Regions from separate parts of the Paenibacillus macerans genome, predicted to be linked through region 2. Evidence: riboswitches for the same ligand, from Rfam matches in the RefSeq annotation. Region 2 holds a riboswitch; each other region holds the start of a gene.

Region 1 (4,229 bases), 4.1 Mb from region 2:
GGCATATCGTCAAAGCTTTTGTTGTGCTGAAAGAAGGGGCGGCGGGTTCGCCGCAACTGGTCAAGCAGCTTCAGGCTCATGTCAAAGCGGTGACGGCCCCGTATAAATATCCGCGGAAGATCGAATTTGTCGCTGAACTGCCAAAAACGAATACGGGCAAAATCCGCAGAGTAGAGCTGCGGGAGCGGGAGGAGCGCGCAGCCTTGAAGGTGAAAAGCTCCATTTAAAAAAGAGGACTCCGAACTAGGGCAAGAAGGCCTTGATGTAATTGGGGAAAATCACCGACGACTTCATGAATTCGTTACATGGTAAGAAGGACGGCTCGATGAGATCAAATGCAAAAGCCCCATTTGAATTTCTGCAAATTTCTGCTTTTGGGCGGTTGAAGTGCAAAAATACATCTCATTTGCAGCTATAGGATAAAAAGGTAGCTTATCATAAGAAATGAACTGCATATTTGCAGTTGAACCGCCTGTTTCGGGGATTTTCGACGAAAATCGCATGCCCTTTTGCATTTCGTGCCGCTAGCGTTGCATTTAAGTCTGGCAAGATACATTTTCTGAGCACACCAATGCTCTAACGGTTGCCACAAGCGCTATTTGTTCCAATACCATTGATTTCAAATTGTAACGGTTGCCATGGTGCTTATTTCGCTGAAATCCGGTAATTTTTGCCTTAGATTCAGGCAAATAACGGCGCTCGCAACCGTTAGAATTTAGATAAGGTCTTTTTTCGGCAAATAGCCGCTGCTACAACCGTTTAGATTTCGGATAGCTTTCACGGGAAAGCTTGAGCAAAAGTTAATTCAACGCCAGTGATTTCGTGCCGATTTCCCCTCTTCCTTTTTCCAGCTCCGGGTTCCATCGCTGTTAAATCCATGCTCTATCTGCTTTAAAGTTGGTTTCCGCTGCGGCCTAAGCGGCAGGAGTGTGGGATTGGCAAAAGTTCGAACGCATATTGTCCGGGCCTTTTCCTCAAATTAGTAAGGACCTGCATCTTATCATCTTTTTGGAGGAGGCTAAAACATGGCAAATCCTTATTCCAGCATGCAATCGCAAAACCCGATCTCATCCGCCCAGCAGTCCGTCAAAAAAGCGCACCGGGCCGTAACGCAAGCACAGTCCCATCCGAGCGAAGAAACGGTGGAAAATGCCTATAACGCCATTCACAAAGCGGAGAACGCCATTTCCCAGGCGGATGGGCGCATGAACCCGGAACCGCTGGAACGCGCCAAGGAAGATTTGCAGGAGGATCAGGCCGATTTGGCTGAAGCGGAAAGCCGGCTGCGGTAACGAATGCGGCAGCGAGTATATGGCGAAATCGAAAATGTTACAGAACATGGGTTGACATGAACGCGAATTGCCTTTACTATAGACTCACGCTTAGTTTCCGGCTTAAGGAGCCGGGAAACGGGGGAACCATTTTTTTGGGGCGAATCATTCAGCAATGATTGTAGGGTACCATCTTACCCGAGCCCGTCAGCTAACCTCGTCAGCAGTGGATGGGTCTATATTGCGACATTAAGAGATTTTATTAGGCCCTTTTATAAGGGCCTTTGTCCGTTTTAAGGACCCTGCTGGGTAAGCTTTGTCTTCTCCAAGCGGCGGTCCTTTTTGGTTTGGACAAATATTTCTTATGAGGGGATGAGGAGGAATGAATCAATTGGAAACGTCCGTAATTTTTGATCCAAAGACGGATGCTTACCCTTCCCGGGTTTATGCTGAGCCGAGATGGCTTCCGCGGCAGGATCCCATCGTATATGGCGAGTGGAACGCGGAAAGCGGAATCAGCAAAGAGCATTCGGATTTTTACGCCAAAAACGGTTATCTGTTCCTGGAGAACTTTTTTGGCGGAGCGGAATTAAAGGGCTATCAGGAGAAGGCGCAGCGCTTGCGGGAAGCATCCCGGAACCTTTCATCCGATGAAATTATCCGCCAGCCCGGCGGGGAAGAAGTGCATTCGATCTTTGCGATTCATCGGACCCACCCGGTTTTTCAGGAGTTGTCCCGGCATCCGAGACTGCTCGCGATCGTCGAGCATGTTTTGGGGGGACCAAGCTACATCCATCAGTCGCGGATCAATTACAAGCCGGCATTTACCGGCAAAGAGTTCTACTGGCATTCGGACTTTGAGACCTGGCATGTGGAGGACGGGATGCCCCGGATGCGGGCGCTCAGCTGCTTGATCGCACTGGAAGACAATTATCCGTTTAACGGACCGCTTATGGTCATGCCCGGTTCCCATCAAATCTTCGTGTCGTGCGTCGGCCAGGCGCCTGATGATTGCTCCAAGGAATTCATCGCGCCCGATCAGGCGAGCTTAACCGAGCTGGCGAAGCGCTGCGGCATTGAAACGCCGGTCGGCAAGGCAGGCTCCGTACTGCTGTTCGACTGCAATTTGATGCACGGCTCCAACAGCAACATTACGCCGTACCCGCGCAGCAATATTTTTATGGTCTATAACAGCGTAGCAAACAAACTGGCGGAGCCTTATTTCGGGAAGAAGCCGAGACCCGAATACATGGCGGCCCGCACGGAATTTTAAGAAAAAAAGCCGTCCCGGCAAAATGGCTTTGCGTTGGGACGGCTTTATACATAAAGAAGCGCAAAATATCGCATAGTAAATTCAAACCCCAACCTTCCGGGAAAGGAGTGACCTTTAGGTGAGCAATAAAATTGAAGCCGTACGCGCGGATCATCAAAATTTTGTCGATAAGACCGAAGACGAGGTTAAGGCCGTGCCGGCCACCACGAATGTGAATGAAGCGGTCGAAGCCATTACCGGGCATATCAATAAATACGATGAACCTGAAGAAAAGGAACAAAAGAAATGACGCACCGCCAGAAAAACCCCGGAATTCCGGGGTTTTTTCGCAAGCTACATGTTTAGCGCTTGATTGGCCATTTGCACGTCGTGGGCCAGCAGTTCTTCCAAATTGTACGCCGGATAGTAGCCGTGTCGGTGCATGAAGTTAAATATTTTGGTATGAAGGGCGATGGCGCCAAGCAATTGTTTTTGGAATGTTTCCTTTAATTGAGGAGTAGCCGTCTCCGTAATGGAGGCCGCGTAATTGCGTACGGAGGCTTTGGCGAAGCCAAGCAGGCTGGCCGCGTCAAATCCGGTCATATCGGGCGAAACGTTGCGGGCCATACCAGGCGCCAGCGGATAAAATTTAAGCAGTTCGCGGATATTGTGCTCCAAGGTTTTGATCGTTTCTGCATAAAGCGCTTTTAACTCCGGGTCCATCACCATCGGCAGTTTCTTTTTGAACGCCGCCAAATTGGCGGATTGAAAGGCGACTAGCTCATGCAGCTCCAGTGTTTCATGCCAGGCCAGATGCTCCTGTTTCCATTCGTTATTCACGATCTCACACTCCATAGTTAGAATTGATTCATTATATGCGCAGCGGAACCTTATGGGTATTTGTCCTTGTCTGGGACGATTTTACTCCGGCTTCCGGCAATAATAGAAAACGATGGGGCGCATTCTAAAAGTGATTTACCAAGCAACCGAAAAACAGCGAAGGAGGATACGTTCTCATGGAATTGGCCGCACACGAGGCACAGGATTTGAATGAACTAACGTTAAGCTGCGTTAACTCGATTACGAACATGGCGTGTTTCTTAAACCAAGCGCAGGACCCTGAACTGAAGGCGATCCTGCAAAAACATCTTCCGCTTCATTTTCAGGACTACAACATGAAGGTGGAGTATTTAAGCAAGGCGGAAGGGGCCAGCGGGAAACTGGCCATCCCGGATTTGCAGCCGGTCCTGCAATCCTTTACCGAGGCGTCTGCGTCGCCTGTTCCGGTCACGCCGAGAACCTCGATTCAGCAGTTCAACGACCGGGAAATCGCCACCGCTTATTTGCTGACTTTGAAACGGGCGGGCAGGGAGTACGCTTGGGCGGCCATGGAGATGAGCCATCCCGACATCCGCAGCTTCCTGGAGCATGCCTTCTGCATGTGCTCGCACCACGCTTATGACGTATGGCAATGGATGGTAAAAAAAGGCTATTATCCGTTAGAAGCGGCTCCGATGTCGACGATGAATACGCTCGGCGCTTTTTATCAGAAAGTGCAGGAGCCGGCGGCGGTTCATTAGCAACTCGGCGGAGCATAGCGAAAGAAAAAGAGCGGTTACCAAGGAAACCAATGACCTGGCGCACCCGCTCTTTTTTCATGGGATCGGCAATTGGAAACATTGTTTTTGTGGTACAATGTCAGCGGA
Region 2 (4,229 bases):
GAAGAGGCCTTCCAAATGCATCACGAGGATTGGACCTGTAAAATCCTGCTTGGAGATACCGAGGTTGGGGAAGTGCTGCGCACGGTAGAGCCGGATTTTCCGGACAAGGTCGCAGCGGTGATCCGTAAAGATTACCACAACCCGATCGTCGTTAATCTCGTCACCAGCCCGCTGGATGCCGACCGGATGGATTATTTGCTGCGGGACGCTTATTTTACCGGCGTCAATTACGGTACGATCGACGTGGACCGGATTTTGCGGATGCTGCGCCCTTACAACGGCCGGGTGGTTGTCAAGGAATCGGGCATGCACGCGGTGGAAGACTATTTAATGTCCCGTTATCAAATGTATTGGCAGGTGTATTTTCACCCGGTTACCCGCAGCTCGGATATCATTTTGCGGCAGATTTTGCGGCGGGCCAAGGAATTGTACCGGGGCGGCTATACTTTTTCATTTTTGCCTCACCCGCTTCCTTGTCTGTTTCAGGGGGAGATCGGCGTGCGCGATTATTTACTGCTTGACGAAGCGCTGATGCAGACCGCCTTCATGCAGTGGAAAAGCGAGCCGGATGCTTTGCTAAGCGATCTTTGCGGCCGTTTTTTGGACCGGAAATTGTATAAATATGTAGAACTGGAGACAGGCGAACTGGAAATGGTCGAACAGATCCGCCAGGCGTTTGAACAGGCCGGTCTTCATCCCGAATATGACCTGGAAATTGATTTTCCGACCGATCTGCCGTATGATGTGTTCCGTCCGGACGAAGCCGCCGCGGGGAAGCAGATTTTGCTGCTGGACCGGCAGGAGCGGCTGCGGGAAATTTCCGAAGTGTCGGACATCGTCCGCTCGATCAGCGGGCTGCAGCTTGGCAAATACCATTTGTATTATCCGGATAATAAATTACACGCAGTGCGGGATCAATTGCCGCCGGACATCGCCCAAATATTCGAACAAGCACGTTAGGAGGAACGATACGACCATGTTATTCGACACACATACGCATTTGGACGCCCCGCAGTTCGACGAGGATCGGGAGGAAGTGATTCAGCGCGCGATAGAGCAGGGGGTTACGCGCATGATCAACATCGGCTTTAACCGCGAAACGATTCCGTCGACGATGAAGCTGGCGGAAACGTATGATTTCATTTACGCCGCCGTCGGCTGGCACCCGCAGGATGCGATCACGATGAAGGAAGGCGATTTGGATTGGGTCGCCGAGCTTTGCAAGCACGAAAAAGTGGTGGCTATCGGCGAAATCGGCCTTGATTATTTTTGGGACACGTCGCCCAAAGACGTGCAGCACGAGGTGTTCCGTAAGCAGATCGGGTTGGCCCGCAGTCTGGGGATGCCGATCTCCATTCATAACCGCGACGCACATGAGGATGTCGTGCGGATTTTGCGCGAGGAAAAGGCGAATGAAGTCGGAGGGGTGATGCACTCCTTCTCCGGCAGCTGGGAAATTGCTAAATTGTGTCTAAATCTGGGATTTCATTTATCGTTTGGCGGGCCGATTACGTTCAAAAATGCAAAGCAGCCCAAAGAGGTCCTGGCCAAAACGCCGCTGGACCGTTTGCTGATCGAAACCGATTCCCCTTATTTAACTCCCCATCCATTTCGTGGGAAGCGGAACGAGTCGGCCCACGTGCGTTTGGTAGCCGAAATGGCGGCCGAGCTGAAGGGGGTCTCTTTTGAGGAAATCGCCGAAATTACCACCCGAAATGCACTGGAACGATTTGGAATACCAAGCATAACGGAGAAAAACCGCTGAAAAAATGAGGATAAACGAAAGATTAATGCTTTTTAACTCAAAACAGCATGTTTATTACATTTTTTTAACCATTTTTTTAAAAAAACGTGGTTGATTGGTTCTTTACAACATGCATCCAAACAGGATAGAATTTTTTCAGTAATCGCTGCGGCTCATTTTTCAGCTTGACGAGCCGTTCGATAACTTGGTTCCGTGAACCAGTCTCGCTGAGTCTCCGCATGGAGAACGGGGGAACCGGCGCAAACATGGATCGGCTGATGCCGGCCAGGTTTGCAAATGATTCCTTTTCAGGGTCTTAGGGGTGAATTCGAGGTCGTTGCGCCATGAGCGAACGAACTGAGAAAGGGCGGCTCTCTTTCGTCCGAACCCGACAGCTAACCTCGTAAGCGTACCAAGAGAGGTAACTCGTGCAGCCTATTACACCTAGACAATCAGGAAGCCACGAAGGGAGTTCCTCTAACTCTTTCTTTGGGCTTCTTTTGTTTTGAATAAAAGTAATAGGGTCGTCATACTGTTGATAAACAGGAGGTGACAAATGCCGATAAAGACTGGGGCAGGGTGCGAAATGCGCGGCTTTGTTTATATTTGAGTTCAAAAGTCAGGGTGGTCTGCTTCGTGATCAAAAGATGACTTTTGAACAACCTCTAAAGCGCGTTTCGTAAACAAGAACTGTAGTCGCGTCAACCGTATCATGCATCGACCTTACGGCGGGACTATGAAGGAGGACGGAAGAAATGGGCATTTTCCGAAACGGGGAGACCCATGAATCACGCTCATCCAGCATGTCTTACGCATTGCGATGGAAGCATGAGAATTTTCGTCAGATTACGCTTGTCGGCGTACTGAGCATCGCAGTAATCATCATCATCCTGATTGGGGCGTTTGGTCAGGAGCGTAAACAAGTATCTCTGGTCATCGATGGAAAGGTTCGGTCGGTGGAAACGACGGAATCGAAGGTGGCGCACCTGCTGGAGGAACAATCCGTTAAGCTTGCGCCGCAAGACACCGTATCGCGTCCGCTCGAGAGCCTGCTTTCGGACGGAGACCGGATCGTGATCGAACGGGCGGTTCCGGTGAAAGTCATCGTGGATGGAACGGCCAAAGTTGACTTTACGACAAAAAACACCGTAAGAGGCGCCATTTCCGAACTGGGCGTCACCCTGAAGCAGGACGATAAAGTAACGCCCGCTTTGGACAGCAAAATTTCCACTAACATGAACATCAAAATTGTTCGCGTTAATAAACACACCGTCAAGCAAGAAGAAGCCGTACCGTTTACCGTTGTCAAAACGGCCGATGAAAGTTTGCCGAAAGGTGAAACCAAGGTCGTTCAGCAAGGCAGAAAAGGGTTGGTTGTCCACACCGTGGAGAAAACTTACGAGGACGGCAAATTCGTGACGAAGCGATGGCTCGGCAAAGAGGTATCCAAAACCGCGCAGCCGAAGGTCATTGCCGTCGGCACCAAGCAGCCGACCGCGGTGTTGTCCGCCAGCATGACCCGCAGCTCGGACGGGGTCAGCGTCAGCGGATTGACAACAAAAGGCGGAGTCTCATTCAAATATAAAAAAATACTTAAAAACGTCACGCTCACCGCTTATTCCTCCGAGGAGGACGGTATTGGAACGCGCACGGCCTCCGGCACCCGCGTTACCGAGGGGCGAACGATCGCCGTGGACAATGATGTTGTGCCGCTGGGCTGGTGGGTCTATATCGAAGGCATCGGCTTCCGGAAAGCGGAGGATACCGGCGGAGCGATTGAGGGCCACAAGATCGACGTGTATTACGACAGCTTAAAGGCGGCTAATAATTTTGGCCGCAAGAAGGGCCGCACGGTTTACGTGATCGGTCCGACAAAACCGGAATTGAATTAATTGGCCCCGCTATCGCTTTATCCGGGGAACGAGATACTTTGAGCGTGTTCAAAAGGCCTTCTTCGTGATAAAAAGATGACTTTTTGAACAACCTCTATTATGATGATGAATAAGACACTTGGATAAGAAGAGGATACGTTCCTCTTCTTTTTGTTGTAAACGGAAGGGAAGAAGACACATGATCAAAGAGGTCATTGTGGTGGAGGGCCGGGATGACACCGTGGCTGTCAAGCGGGCCGTGGAGGCGGATACGATCGAAACTGGCGGCTCCGCGATCAATGAGACGACGCTGCGGAAAATCGCCCTGGCGCAGGAGCGGCGCGGAGTAATCATTTTTACCGATCCCGACCATGCCGGGGAACGGATCCGTAAGATCATCGCCAACCGGGTGCCCGGCTGCAAGCATGCGTTTCTGCGGGAAGCGGATGCGACGAAGCGGGGCGATATCGGGATCGAAAACGCCTCCCCGGAAGCGATCCGCGAGGCTTTGTCGCGCGTGCGCAGCGAGGCGCCGGGAGTAGAGGGCCAGATCGATTGGGAAGACTTGATGACGGCGGGGCTGATCGTGCATCCGGAGGCGGCGGCCCGGCGCA
Region 3 (4,229 bases), 840 kb from region 2:
GTACAATTTCGAAATCTCGATAAAATTAGAGAATGTATACATATCGACCGCGATCCGGTTGCCTGGTTCGAACAGAGCTAATAACGTGATCGCCAATGCATTTAGCGCCCCGGAAGCGATCGCCATATTGTCTTTGTCCGCATGGATCCCAAAATCCGCCATCCAGTTTAGCGCCGCTGCTTTTTGATGGGGGATGCCTGTAGGGTCATTGTAATTCAAGAGCTGTTCCAAATAACCTTTCTCCGTCACCTTCTTAGCTGCTTCAGCGACAATATTGTTGCTTTGCTCAAATGAGGCGACAAAACCAAGATCGATGATTTCATTTGAAATTTTGTCTTTCGAAATAGTAATGGAGCGTGCCGCGTTGGCTGAAACGAATGTGCCGCTGCCTGTTACCGCATATATTAGGCCTTTGAGTTCGCATAGTTTGTAGGCACGTGTTATGGTCGTAAAATTTATGTCCAAAAAATCGGCCAACTCCCTTTGCGGTGGCAGTTTTGTACCCGGGGCTAAAAATCCGTTTGTGATGTCATGTTCCAGCAGTAGGGCGAGCGAACGATAGAGTGGACGTTTCAAAGCGTCTCTATCGGGTTTCCATGACATGGGGTAATCGGTGAAGGAATTGATCGGCATATTTGCACACCTCACAAAATTGTAATCCATACAATTATATCGTTGATTGTATGGATTTGCACTGCTAAAATGGCATGGATAAGTAATCGTACGAGGAGATGCAAGTAAATCATGACTAACAGAAGCGAACTTCAATTGGCGTTTCGTGCCGCCTTTCCTGCTACGATCCCCATTTTGGCAGGCTTTTTATTCTTGGGGATTGCCTACGGCATCTTTATGAACATATCGGGATTTGGGGCAGGGTATGCTTTCCTGATGAGCCTGCTTATTTTTGCCGGGTCGATGGAATTTGTCGCTGTCCATCTGCTGCTGGGCGCTTTTAACCCATTAGGCGCTTTTTTCCTCGCTTTAATGGTTAACGCGCGCCATCTTTTTTACGGGATATCTATGCTTGAAAAATTTAAAGGGAGCGGGTTAAAAAAGATCTATCTGATTTTTGGCATGTGTGATGAAACGTTCTCCATTAATTACACCGCCCAAATACCGCAAGGGGTGAATAAAGGGTGGTACATGTTCTTCGTTACCTTGCTTAATCACATCTATTGGGTGCTTGGCGCTACCATTGGGGGACTGTTTGGGTCACTAGTTCAAATAAACATGGAAGGACTTGAGTTTGTGATGACGGCTTTATTTGTGGTCATCTTCATCGAACAATGGCTGAAAGAAACAACACATCACAGCGCGTTACTGGGGTTGGGGCTATCTGTGTTATGCCTCTTTATTTTTAACGGGGACAACTTTATCATACCTTCCATGATTTTGATCCTCTGCGTGCTTACTTTGATGCGGAGGCCACTGGAAAAGAAAACGGGTGAAACTACATGACAATGACTTTATTGGAACAAGTGATTACTATTGGAATAGTCGTTTTGGGAACCATGCTGACCAGATTTATTCCCTTTATGATTTTCCCTCCGGGCCGGCCCGCTCCGCGTTATGTGCAATATCTCGGGAAAGTGCTGCCCGCGGCGGCTTTAGGATTATTGGTTGTCTACAGTATCAAAGACGTGAATTTTATATCCGGCAACCATGGAGCGCCAGAATTGATTTCGATGGCCATTGTTGCTTTCTTGCATTTTTGGAAAAGGAATATGCTGTTATCGATCCTAACGGGTACCCTGGTCTATATGCTGTTGGTTCAATTTGTTTTTTAAAATGTTTAAAAAAATAGCGTCAGTCATTAATAAACGTTGATTTGGAGAGCATTTTTGAATTGTAAGCGATTAACATATGATCTTTTGTATGATTCCGGCAGTTCACCTTCCTTACTCCTGCTTTACAAACTTTTACACTGAACGTATGATTTATTTTGTTTCCACTAAGAATAAATCAATTCATTATCGCTGAATTTCCTTAAGGAAAACGGGGGACCCGTTAAAAACTTACCTGCCTTTCAGGTGAGTTTCTCTTTTGGGGTGAATCTTGGCAGTTGATCCAGCGATCCGCCAGGTAGGGCGACTCTTGCCGCCCGAATCCGACAGCTAACCTCGTAAGCGTAGTCAGGAGTGGGTTGTATGACTTGTGAAGTTTAGCACAGGGGCCCCTGTGTTTTTTTATTGCCTCGAATTGGCCTATTTGCCCTTAATCTTCAGTTTGTATTTGAAATAATACTTATTTCTGCCGAGCAATATAAAAAAACAACGTAATTTAGGCGGTGACCCCCTGTGCTTTCTTATATAAAGCGATTTCTTATTGGACGGCCGTTAAAATCAACGGAACTGGGCGAACAGAAACTAAGCAAGACCAAAGCGCTGGCCATCCTTTCTTCCGATGCCTTGTCATCGGTGGCTTACGGGCCGGAACAGATCCTGCTTGTTTTAATGGTCGTGGGAGCGGTAGCCTATTGGTATTCGATTCCCATTGCTGCCGGTGTTTTGGTTTTGCTGGTGGCGCTTATTTTGTCTTACCGGCAAATTATTTTTGCTTATCCTCATGGCGGTGGGGCTTATGTGGTTTCCAAGCAAAACCTGGGTGTAATTCCCGGACTGATTGCCGGCGGTTCATTACTTGTTGACTATATCTTGACCGTTGCGGTAAGCGTTTCGGCCGGTACGGACGCCATTACTTCGGCTTTTCCGGGCCTTCATCCATACACGGTGCCCATAGCCGTAGGTTTTGTATTGTTAATTACCATTCTCAATTTGCGTGGTGTCACCGAATCGGCTACGATTTTTGCCTTTCCCGTTTATTTATTTGTTCTGGCCCTGGTGATTTTGATTTGTTCCGGCCTTTATAAAATTATGACCGGCCAAATTTTGCCGGAGTTACACGCTCCGCTTGGTTCTCCAGTGGCTGGAATTAGTTTATTCTTGCTGCTTCGTGCCTTTGCTTCCGGATGTTCCGCTTTGACAGGGGTAGAAGCGATCTCAAACGCCATCCCCAACTTTAAAGAGCCGGCTCCGCGCAATGCGGCAAAAACCTTGCTGGCCATGGGGGGCATATTGGCTGTATTGTTCACGGGAATTGTGTTTCTGGCTTATTATTATGGCATAGGCCCTCTCGCGGAGGTTACCGTGCTTTCCCAAATCGCGGAACACACTTTCGGAAGAAATATCATGTATTTCTTCATTCAGGGAACGACGGCTTTGATTCTTATTCTGGCTGCCAACACCGGATATTCCGCCTTTCCGTTGCTTGCCGTTAATTTGGCCAAAGACAAGTTCATCCCAAGAGCGTTTACGGTTCGCGGAGACCGGCTGGGATATTCAAATGGCATTATTTTCCTGGGGCTGTTTTCGATTTTGCTGATTATCGTTTTTGAAGGGAAAACCGAACTTTTAATTCCGCTTTATGCGATCGGCGTGTTTATTCCTTTTACACTGTCCCAGTCAGGCATGATGGTAAAGTGGTTACGGGAAAAACCTCCAGGTTGGATCAAGAAATTTTTGGCCAATACCATCGGGGCCTTGATCAGTCTGTTGGTCAGCGTGGTGTTTTTCATCACCAAGTTCCATAATGTCTGGCCGGTCCTTATCTTTTTACCTTTAATTATTTACTCCTTTTATCGGATTCATAAGCACTACGAAGCGATTGCGGAGCAGTTGAGAATTTCAACTTGCGAGCGGGCTATACCGATCGAAGGAAACGTGGTGATCGTACCCGTTGCAGGAATCACGCGCGTGGTGGAGAATTCGCTGAACTATGCCAAGTCCCTGCTCCCGTATCAAATCATTGCGGTGCACGTCCCTTTTGAGAAAGCGGACGAAGCGGTGTTTGAAGAGAAGTGGAAAAAATGGCAGCCGGACGTTAGATTGGTGACATTGTACTCTCCGTATCGAAGCATAATTCACCCGTTGATTAAGTTCGTGGATACGGTGCAAAAAAAGGCGCACGAAGCAAATTATCAGGTGACTGTGGTCATCCCGCAATTTATTCCGAAAAAAGGATGGCACAATATCCTGCACAACCAATCGAGCCTGTTGATTCGCGCGCATCTGCTTTACCGGAGAGATGTCATCGTCGCCACGGTTCCGTATCATTTGAAAAAATAACCGAATCAAAGAGCCAGAGGGAGTTCCCCTCTGGCTCTTGCAGGATGCGCTCTTACACGCTGTCCGATCCCGCGCTGCTTTCCTCGTCGGGCGGCACGTCGCCGA
Region 4 (4,229 bases), 3.7 Mb from region 2:
AGCGAGGGAAAGCCGTTGCCGAAAGGCCCTTCCATCCGGAGCGGATCGCCAGGCTTCAGCTGAGAGATCAGGCTGGTTCCTTCCCCGGCAATCCGGTACAAAAATCCGATCCGGTCCTCCGTCAAATCGAAAATGCTGATCGGCCGCGACAGCAATGGATACCGTTCGCCGGCGCGGAGCATATAAAACTGGCCCATTTTCCCGGCAAAGCTGCCTTCCGCCGTCAATAAAAACACGTCATCGGCAACCCGCCTGTTGCTTACCACGATAGCCATCAAATCCACCTCTTCCTTACGTCTGCTTCATCAAAGGATGCAATTTTTCGGGAAGAACGTCTGTGATGTTTTTCATAATTGTGTCTTTATAAATCCCGTTAAAGATGGGCATACCAAATCATAACAGTACCCGGACGAAGGAGGAAAAATGTTGACTACCCTGTTCAGAAACTTCCTGATTTCCGTTTTCATTCTCGCAGTAATCGGGGGCAGCATGCCCGTCGTATCGGTTTCTTCCGAAACGTCCCGCGTTGCGGCTGCTGCGCTGCAGCCCGGCGACAAGGAAGCAAAAGCTCAAGCCGCCCGGGCGGACGCCAAACCGAAGCCGGCCGATTTAAGCGAGCTTCGGCGCAAATATTCCGAAACGTTCAAATTTCGCGGACCTGAGGTCAAGCAAGTGGCGCTGACGTTTGACGACGGGCCGGATCCGAGATTTACACCGCAAATTTTAAACATTTTACAGAAGGAAGGTGTGAAGGCGACCTTTTTTATTGTCGGCAACCGGGCCAAAAAATTCCCTGCCCTGGTAAAACGGATACGCCGGGAAGGCCACCTGATCGGCAATCACTCCTTTGGCCACCCGAATTTCGGAAAACGGTCGCTCAAGCAATTTCAAACGGAAATTTTGCGTACGGAAAAAATCATTCAGCAAACCGCCGGGTACCGGCCCAAGCTGATCCGTCCTCCTTACGGCGAAATCCGGGAGCCGCAAATTAAATGGGCAAAGCAAAACGGCTACACCATCGTCAACTGGAACGTGGATTCGCTGGATTGGAAAGGGCTGAACAAATCCAAGGTCGAAAACAACGTGCTCGGCGCCATAGAGCCCGGTTCGATCGTTCTTTTTCATGCCGGCGGCGGAGTAGGATCCAATTTAAACGGTACGATCCAAGCTTTGCCGGACATTATCCAAACGCTGCGGGACAAAGGTTACCAGTTTGTCGATTTGGCCGAATTGCTAAATACGGCGAAGTATAGATAAAAAAGAAAAGCGCGAGCATCAGACCCAATGGTCTAGCGCTCGCACTTTCTTTACTGGATCTACATATAAGCAAACGAATTTACTTCAACACGTACAGGGTGACATCCTGAAACCCGAACGATTCGACGGATTTGACGCTGCCGGGAATGAAGATGTCGATGCGGTTGCCTTTGATCGCGCCCCCCTGATCGCTGGCCGTGGCCACAAACGCCTGCTTCGGCAAGCCATCATGATTATATCCGGTGACCAGTACCTTCGTTCCCATCGGAATCACGTCCGGGTCGACGGCGATCGTGCCCAGCTTTAACGGGTTTCCGAAATAATCGACCGCGCCCCATTTTCCGTTTTCGTCGGCGGCCGCCGAGTATGCCGATGCTTTCACCTGAATCGTATGGGAATAATTAAACGTTTTGCCCCAGGCTTCGACGACTTTGTCCGATGGCAATACGGTCGGCCCCGACACCGCGTCGGCTTTCATCGTCTTTGCCGCGGGAGCCTGGTTCGATTCCGGCGCCGCTGCTTTCGCTTCGGGAGCCTCCATTTCCGGAATCATCAACTTCAGCCCCTCGTATATATTGCCGGGATCAATCCCCTGATTGGCGTTCATCAATTGCTCCAAGCCGACTCCGTACTTTTTGGCCAACAGATAGAAGGTATCTCCTTCTTCCGTCGTATGTACCGCATCCGCGTGCACAGGTACCGTCTGTAAAACCGCCGCCAAACTTGCGGCTACCAACGTTGTTTTTGCAATCTTCGAGAATAAGAGATTTTTCATGCTGTTCTTCCTCCTTTTATACGCCTGCGGAGTTAGTTGTCGGATTCGGGAAAAAGGATTATCCCCGGCGCCCAATGCGAGCGCTTCACCCCAAGAAAACCGGTCACGTTTCGTTTAACGTTCCGTTATTCGCTGAATCATCCCCCGCACCTGCCGAGGCAGGTTTTGGCTATCTAAATATATCACAATTTTGTAACCAATTGGACAGGAAATAGTATCCAAAACGCGCAAACCCGCATTCTGCCGCTATTATTTATTTATGGAATCATGTAAAAAAAGTAACAACTCATCATGTTGTAACGTACAAACAAGCTTCTAGCCAATCTTGAGGAAAGGGAAGGCCGGTGGGGTGGTCGGCAGATTAACATCCGCTGTCCGGACGGCTTTGCACGATTATCCCGTTTGATCAGGAAGCAGAGAAGAAGATGTGTTGTTCGGGAGAAGCAGATATGCTTGGGAAAAGCAGATATGTTCGAGATCAATAAATCTGTTCATAGATCATTAGCCAGGTTCGGGAAAAGAAGGTTTAGGAGAAGTGAAGTGAAGCAGACCTGACGGGAGAATGGGGCAAGACAACGGAAAAAAAGAAAAAACCGTGATCTTGCTGCAGTCTGAATCCGTTTGTGCAATGTCCGTAGCGTTCAATCATTTCTATCAGGCTGCAGCCGCAAGGGACTGATTCGGTTGGCGTGCGATCAGCCGGCGGTAAGGAATCGCCGGAATTGCCACACACATGCGCAGCAACTTCTGCCGCAGCGTTTCTTCCGCTCCGGGCAGTCCTCCGGACAGGCGCAGCCGGCGGCGTATGGTGTATTCGTTCAGGTACGCCTGCAGATGCTTCAGTCCCAAGGCTCCATACGTACCCTTCAGCGATTCCCACGCCTCTCTCACCACTCTCCGCAAGGGCGCATATAGCCGAAAGGCCTGAGAGAACAACTGCACCGCCGATGTACGGACATCCACATGCCCGCCAATAAACACGGTTAGATCGCGACGGTTTGCCCTCTTTTCGCCTCCCCGCTTATGCGGCACCAGGCGGATTTTGACCTGCTCCGGCTCGCCCGACTCCGTGACCGTGCATCCCGCTACGACCGCCGAGGCGTACGGATGCGAAAGCTGACACCGGGACGGATTACGCCCATACTGATCGCTGTTCACCTTCACGTCTCCGGAGAGCAGCTCCCGGGCATCGAACTCCCCCACGGCATGACGTATTTTGTGCAGCATCGACCAGGCGGTTTTGTAGGTGACCCGGATCACCTTGCTCAGCCGCAGCGCCGAGATGCCGCCCGGGAGCAGGAATAAATCCAGGGCCTCGAACCACTTGAGCAAGGGCAGATGCGTTCCTTCAAAAATCGTGCCGACCAAAGGAGATGTTTGATGCTTGCACTTTCCGCACTCGAACAAAGGGATATGCCGGGAAGACAGACGGCTGCACCGGGTGTAAGCGCAGCGCGGGCAGACGAAGCCGCTTGGCCACTTCATCGCGATCAGCGCCTCCATGCAGTCCTGCTCGCTGTTAAAACGGCTGCTGAATGGTTGAAGTTCCGTTTCCGTATTGACTTCCATATTCGCTCGCCCCCGAATCAAGAATACACGAACATAAATTCCATTTATTTCATTATACCAAACACGTGTTCTCTTATCAAGCCAAAAATCTCACCTGAACCGCCTCATTTTTTCCCCCTTTTTTTGTTTTTTGTTCTCTCTTTTTTGGAACCCTTGCTCTAACCCCCACCCCCTGCTCCCTGCTCCTGAAAGAAGGGGATAATCGTGCAAAGGCAGGCAGCAGGCAGGAACACCAAGGCAGGAACACCAAGACACAAACGCTATAGACAGCCACCTCAGTCCGTCATCCTGGAATCAATAGAGCCAAAGTCATCATTTATTTCTTCAAGCACCGATCTCGATTTTTGAGCTAAAAAACTTCTGAAGTGGCCTTCAGCATTGATCTTTCGACTGGTCTTGAGCTGAGGTAACAGCATTTCATATATAGACGCCTTGAATAGAGAAAACGAGGTCGAGTTTACGAATTAAAAGTGAACTCCTCGAAAGCAGGATTCTGCTAAATTAAGAGGAGTTCACTTGATATCAGAAGAAAAAATATGGTGAAGTGAAATAAAAACATATGAGGATACTAGCTTAAAGGCACTACAGCACTTTGCTTAAAAAATCCTTCGTGCGCTGGTGCTGCGGC

What was found. Region 2 has a riboswitch for cyclic di-AMP ahead of DYE26_RS22940 (resuscitation-promoting factor). Riboswitches for the same ligand answer to the same signal wherever they lie in the genome.
Region 1: it holds a riboswitch for cyclic di-AMP, as region 2 does, so the genes downstream of both, DYE26_RS05035 (phytanoyl-CoA dioxygenase family protein) here and DYE26_RS22940 (resuscitation-promoting factor) in region 2, are expected to answer to the same signal.
Region 3: it holds a riboswitch for cyclic di-AMP, as region 2 does, so the genes downstream of both, DYE26_RS19350 (APC family permease) here and DYE26_RS22940 (resuscitation-promoting factor) in region 2, are expected to answer to the same signal.
Region 4: it holds a riboswitch for cyclic di-AMP, as region 2 does, so the genes downstream of both, DYE26_RS06500 (3D domain-containing protein) here and DYE26_RS22940 (resuscitation-promoting factor) in region 2, are expected to answer to the same signal.

The regions. Positions count from the first base shown of each region.
Region 1 covers NZ_UGSI01000001.1:1,095,738-1,099,966, forward strand. Annotated here, with positions in the region: gene DYE26_RS05025 (acetate--CoA ligase) at 1-227, shown strand, start outside; gene DYE26_RS05030 (hypothetical protein) at 1,026-1,292, shown strand; cyclic di-AMP (ydaO/yuaA leader) riboswitch at 1,370-1,512, shown strand; gene DYE26_RS05035 (phytanoyl-CoA dioxygenase family protein) at 1,654-2,544, shown strand; gene DYE26_RS33285 (hypothetical protein) at 2,663-2,833, shown strand; gene DYE26_RS05040 (spore coat protein) at 2,878-3,363, opposite strand; gene DYE26_RS05045 (spore coat protein) at 3,540-4,103, shown strand; partial or broken gene DYE26_RS34035 (AraC family ligand binding domain-containing protein) at 4,229-4,229, shown strand, end outside.
Region 2 covers NZ_UGSI01000001.1:5,149,494-5,153,722, reverse strand. Annotated here, with positions in the region: gene DYE26_RS22950 (HD domain-containing protein) at 1-960, shown strand, start outside; gene DYE26_RS22945 (TatD family hydrolase) at 977-1,765, shown strand; cyclic di-AMP (ydaO/yuaA leader) riboswitch at 1,960-2,170, shown strand; gene DYE26_RS22940 (resuscitation-promoting factor) at 2,500-3,636, shown strand; gene rnmV (ribonuclease M5) at 3,815-4,229, shown strand, end outside.
Region 3 covers NZ_UGSI01000001.1:4,312,484-4,316,712, reverse strand. Annotated here, with positions in the region: gene DYE26_RS19365 (aminotransferase-like domain-containing protein) at 1-633, opposite strand, end outside; gene azlC (azaleucine resistance protein AzlC) at 745-1,458, shown strand; gene DYE26_RS19355 (branched-chain amino acid transporter permease) at 1,455-1,787, shown strand; cyclic di-AMP (ydaO/yuaA leader) riboswitch at 1,965-2,144, shown strand; gene DYE26_RS19350 (APC family permease) at 2,298-4,124, shown strand; gene DYE26_RS19345 (lytic polysaccharide monooxygenase) at 4,177-4,229, opposite strand, start outside.
Region 4 covers NZ_UGSI01000001.1:1,411,140-1,415,368, forward strand. Annotated here, with positions in the region: gene DYE26_RS06490 (dihydroorotate dehydrogenase electron transfer subunit) at 1-275, opposite strand, end outside; gene DYE26_RS06495 (polysaccharide deacetylase family protein) at 427-1,257, shown strand; gene DYE26_RS06500 (3D domain-containing protein) at 1,337-2,032, opposite strand; cyclic di-AMP (ydaO/yuaA leader) riboswitch at 2,038-2,213, opposite strand; gene DYE26_RS06505 (transposase) at 2,687-3,601, opposite strand; gene DYE26_RS06510 (amino acid ABC transporter ATP-binding protein) at 4,184-4,229, opposite strand, start outside.